Regions from separate parts of the Thioalkalivibrio sp. AKL12 genome, predicted to be linked through region 2. Evidence: predicted binding sites of a transcription regulator. Region 2 holds the regulator's gene; the other holds the start of a gene.
The links. Region 2 encodes LexA, which represses DNA repair genes until DNA is damaged. Its sites were predicted from a motif close to TACTGTNNATATNNACAGTA; they were not measured.
Positions count from the first base shown of each region.

Region 1 (2,402 bases), on a different contig from region 2:
ATGGCATGCAGAAACATCAGGCGTACCCGGTGACGCCCCTCGCGCGGGGCACTGTTAACCATCTGGGCGTCGCGATCCCCCATTTCGGACAGCTCGGGGAAATACGCCTCGCCGGTGGGCATCCGCCCCGTGGCGTCCAGCCAGGTCTCCAGGAACACCGCCTGCAGATTGCCGACCACCGGGCCCTGGATGCGGAAGTGATTGTCGCGATAGCCATCGCGGTCGTCACCGTCAACCCAGGGATCGGCCACATTGGCTCCCCCAATGAAACCGGTATGACCGTCCACCACCAATAGCTTGCGGTGCGTGCGGTGATTGAAGCGCGATAACTGGTACCAGGACGGCTCGCGCCAGCGCACCAGCTCCACCCCGGCCTCTTCCATGCGCTCGAACATCTCCGGGTCAGCATCGCGCGAACCAAGGAAATCCAGCATGGCATGCACCCGAACCCCGCGTTCCGCCGCACGCGCCAGGACCTCGGAGAAGATCGCCGCCTGCTCGCCCCAGTACTCGTATACCTCGAAGGTGACCGAATGCTCGGCGTTTTCGATCGCCTCGATCTTGGCCGCGTAGATGGCCTCGCCGTCCTGTAACAGGTCAATGCGGTTGCCGCTCACGATCGGCTGCTGCAGGAGCAGGCCCATGTCCCGCCGGAACTGCTCCGACGAAGTCCCGTACTCCAGCGCCAGCGGCTCTTTCAGCCGGTCCGGTTTCGGCAACGCGTTGAACAGCACCACATTCCCCAGCGCAAAGATCAGGGAAATCAACACCATCGGGAGCAGGACGTAGCGCATGGGGTCTCCAGGCACGCAGCGAATACATGAGGATCTTCGCTCAGTGTACACAGACGATTACAACAAACTGGGGAGCGGTTCGTCAGAGGCCTGGAATCCCGGCACCACGTTCAAGCGTAATGGGTTGGCGATCCCTGCGGTCATTGTGGGGCGATCTCCAAATACTGTATATATCGACAGTATATGGAGATCGAAGCCCATACCCCCACCCGCAAGCATCCTGTCGCCCCCCCGGCCTATGCCGAACTGACGACGCTCAGCAACTTCTCGTTCCTGCGCGGGGCTTCGCACCCGGAGGAACTGGTCGAAAGGGCGCAGGAACTGGGCTATCGCGCGCTGGCGCTGACCGATATCGCCTCGCTGGCGGGTGCAGTACGAGCACACTCGGCAGCAAAGGAATGTGGGTTACACCTGATCCTGGGGGCGACCTTCCGGCTGGCCGATGGCCCCACCCTGACGCTTCTGGTGCGCAATCCCACGGGATACGCCGCCCTGTGTCGATTGGTCACTCGGGCCCGCGGCGCGGCGAACAAGGGACACTACCACCTGACGCGCGCCGACCTGGATGCCCTGCCCGCCGAGAGCCGCGCCGGCTGGCACAGCCTGCTGCGGGTCGAGGCCGACAGCCCAGGGGCGTCGCTCGCCGAAGCGGCCCACTGGCTGTCCGGATGGGCCGCCCTAGGTCAGGGCCACCTGGCCGTGAGCCAGTTGCGTACCCCCGAAGATGCCACCCTGACGGCCCGCGCCCGGGCGCTGGGAACCGCCACTGGACTCCCGCTCGTCGCCTGCGGCGACGTGCACATGCACCGGCGCGGCCGGCGCGCCCTGCAGGACGTGCTTACTGCCCTGCGCCTGCGTTCGACGGTCGCGGAGGCGGCGCATGAACGCTTCCCCAATGGGGAACGCTGCCTGCGCCCGCGGGCCGAGCTGGCCACGCTGTATCCCGCCGCCTGGCTTGAGGCCAGTGTGACCATCGCGCGGGACTGCGACTTCTCGCTGGACGCGGTCACCTACCGCTACCCCACCGACCCGTTGCCGAAGACCATGACCCCGTCCGCCTACCTGCGCGAGGAGACCCTCAAGGGCGCGCTCAAGCGCTGGCCCGACGGCATCCCGCCGAACGTGCAGGAACAGATCGAACGCGAACTGGGCATCATCCGCGAGCTGGGCTACGAGCCGTACTTCCTGACCGTCTACGACATCGTGTGCTTTGCCCGTGGCCGCGGGATCCTGTGCCAGGGGCGCGGCTCGGCCGCCAATTCGGCCGTGTGTTATGCCCTCGGCATCACCGCAGTCGATCCCTCGCGCTCCAGCATGCTGTTCGAGCGCTTCATCTCCGCCGAGCGCGGCGAGCCGCCGGATATCGATGTCGACTTCGAACACGAGCGCCGCGAAGAGGTCATCCAGTACATCTACCAGCGCTACGGCCGCGAGCGCGCTGCACTGGCCTGCACGGTGATCCGCTATCGCCGTCGCAGCGCCCTGCGCGACGTCGGCCGGGCGCTGGGCATCTCGCGCGCACGGCTGGACGCACTGACCGCCAACCTCGCCTGGTGGGATGACGGCATCCCCGCCGAGCGCCTGCGCGAGGTCGGACTGGACCCGGAT
Region 1 covers NZ_KB898894.1:13,575-15,976, reverse strand. Annotated here, with positions in the region: gene D579_RS0105810 (phosphatidylserine/phosphatidylglycerophosphate/cardiolipin synthase family protein) at 1-794, opposite strand, end outside; gene D579_RS0105805 (error-prone DNA polymerase) at 978-2,402, shown strand, end outside.
Region 1: a site for LexA is predicted at 957-976, ahead of D579_RS0105805 (error-prone DNA polymerase). Genes of this name have one in related genera too.

Region 2 (2,402 bases):
TCAGCAGGACCCGCTCCGGCGGGATGCCGAGGGTCTGCCAGCCGGGTAGCCAGGGCGTGGCCGGCGGTGCGATCAGCGCGATCCAGTAGCCCTCGCGGCCGCAGGCGGCGAGCATGGGGACCAGCAGCCGGGTCTCGCCGCAGCCGAACGGGGCGCCCAGCAGTTCGATCAACTGGCCGCGCGGCCAGCCGCCGCCCAGGGCCCGATCCAGCTCCGCATGGCCGCTGGGCCAGACCGGGGCATCCGTGGCCGGAGCCGCACTGCGGCCGCGCCAAAGCGCCGGGTGGTCGAGCAGGGTATCCAGCGCGCTCATGGCTTAGGGAAACACTGATTCATGTACACGCTCGCGCTCGAGTCGCTTTTGCGTGCGAACAAGGCGCGGTGACTGCGGTGCAGTCATTCTGCACAAGGGAGCCGCAACGCCGTTCCCGCGCCCGTTTTCATCAACAATGGGCGGCCGAGCCCCTGCCTTCAATCGTTTGTGGGGTTGGCGCCCCAGGTTCCCCGATCCTGCGTTGCGCCCCGAATCCATCAAAAACGGGCAGGTAGAACCACTACCTGTTGCACGACGCGCCTTGTCTCGGAAAACCTGGGGTGCCAACGCGAGTGTGTACATGAGTCAGTGTTTCCCTAGGCCTGCGGGTCGAGATCGCGCAGCACGCCCACGCCGATCCCCTCGATGGCCAGTTCCTGGCGCTCGAGGTCGATCTCGATGGGGGCGAAGTCGGGGTTCTCCGGGAGCAGGCGTACCTTCGGGCCGTCCTGCGCGATGCGCTTGACGGTGACTTCGTCCTCGATGCGGGCGACCACGATCTGGCCGGGCCGGGCCTCCGGGGTCTGGCGCACGGCCAGCAGGTCGCCGTCGAGGATGCCGGCGTCGCGCATGCTCTCGCCGTGTACGCGCAGGAGATAGTCCGGGCGGCCGCGGAACAGGGCGTCGTCGACCCGATAGTGGCGCTCGATATGCTCGGTGGCAAGGATCGGCGAGCCGGCGGCGACGCGCCCGACCAGAGGGAGTTCGGCCGGTGCGCCACGGGCGGCGCCCGGCAGGCGGATGCCGCGGGAGGTGCCGCCCAGCAGTTCGATCGCGCCTTTCTTCTCCAGGGCCTTCAGATGGCACTCGGCCGCGTAGGGCGAGCGGAAGCCGAAGGCCCGGGCGATCTCGCTGCGGGTCGGTGCCGTGCCCTGGGTGGCGATGGTCTCGGCGATGTAGTCGAAGATGGCTTGCTGGCGTGCAGTGAGCGACACGGGGCACCCTCCGGTTGCTGTCTATATATACAGTACAGGGGTCGCTGGCGCGAGGACAAGAGCGGCGCATCCATCCGGAGTGCGTGTTTGCTCCTGACGGCCGGTTTGTTCCACCACGAAGCGCACGAAGAAGGTCAAGGGCAGTTGCGCCACAGAGGATTACGGAGAAAACCCAGGGAGGTGTCGCGGGCCGGGCGTAGGATGCTGTTGAGCGAAGCGAAACGCATCGATCCGGGAACCTCGCCACCCTTGGGATGGCTACACGATGCGATTCGCTTCGCTCATCAAATCCTGCCGGCCGTTGCCTTTCTTCGTGCCTTCGTGGTCAATCCGCCCTGGGTCTTGAGGTGGTATTCAGGTGGGGGTGTAGTCCAGTGGCAGGGCGGTGCGGTCGACCACGCGGCGCAGCACGAAGCTGGAATGGACGCTGTCCACGCCCTCCAGTCGGGTGATCCGGCGCAGCAGGAATTCCTGGTAGGCATCCATGTCGGGGACGACCACCTGCAGCATGTAGTCCGCCGACTGGCCGGTGATCAGGTAGCAGTGCTGGACCTCGGGGTAGCTCGCCACGGTCTCCTCGAAGTGGGCGAAGCGCTCCGGGGTGTGGCGGTCCATGCCGATATGGATCAGGGCGGTCAGCTCCAACCCCAGGCTGCGCCGATCCAGCAGGGCTACGCGGCTCAACAGGACGCCGGCCTGTTCCAGCGCACGCACCCGACGCAGACAGGGGGAGGGGCTGAGCCCCACGCGATCGGCCAGGGCCTGATTGGACAGGCTCGCATCCTCCTGCAGGATCTCGAGGATGCGGCGGTCATAGCGGTCGAGTCGGTGTGGTTCGGGTTTCATGGTTGAATATTGCTCTAAAGTGGCTTTATTGCGCAAGGATAGTGCGCAACTATTGAGCTCTTAGGGAAAAACGCAAGGTTATGCCGGGGGCAATGCGTTAGGATAGTGCACAGATAGAAATCCGGAGCGTGGCACCCGACCACACGGCGAGGCCGCGCCCCTTACAGGAGACGAACACGATGGCCTTCGATCACACCAAGTACGCCCCGTTCCCGCCGATCGACAAGTCCGATCGGCGCTGGCCGGCGCAGCGCACCACGGCCGCCCCTCGTTTCTGCGCGGTGGACCTGCGCGACGGCAACCAGGCG
Region 2 covers NZ_KB898889.1:229,806-232,207, forward strand. Annotated here, with positions in the region: gene imuA (translesion DNA synthesis-associated protein ImuA) at 1-313, opposite strand, end outside; gene lexA (transcriptional repressor LexA) at 631-1,248, opposite strand; gene D579_RS0101075 (Lrp/AsnC family transcriptional regulator) at 1,603-2,094, opposite strand; gene D579_RS0101080 (2-isopropylmalate synthase) at 2,274-2,402, shown strand, end outside.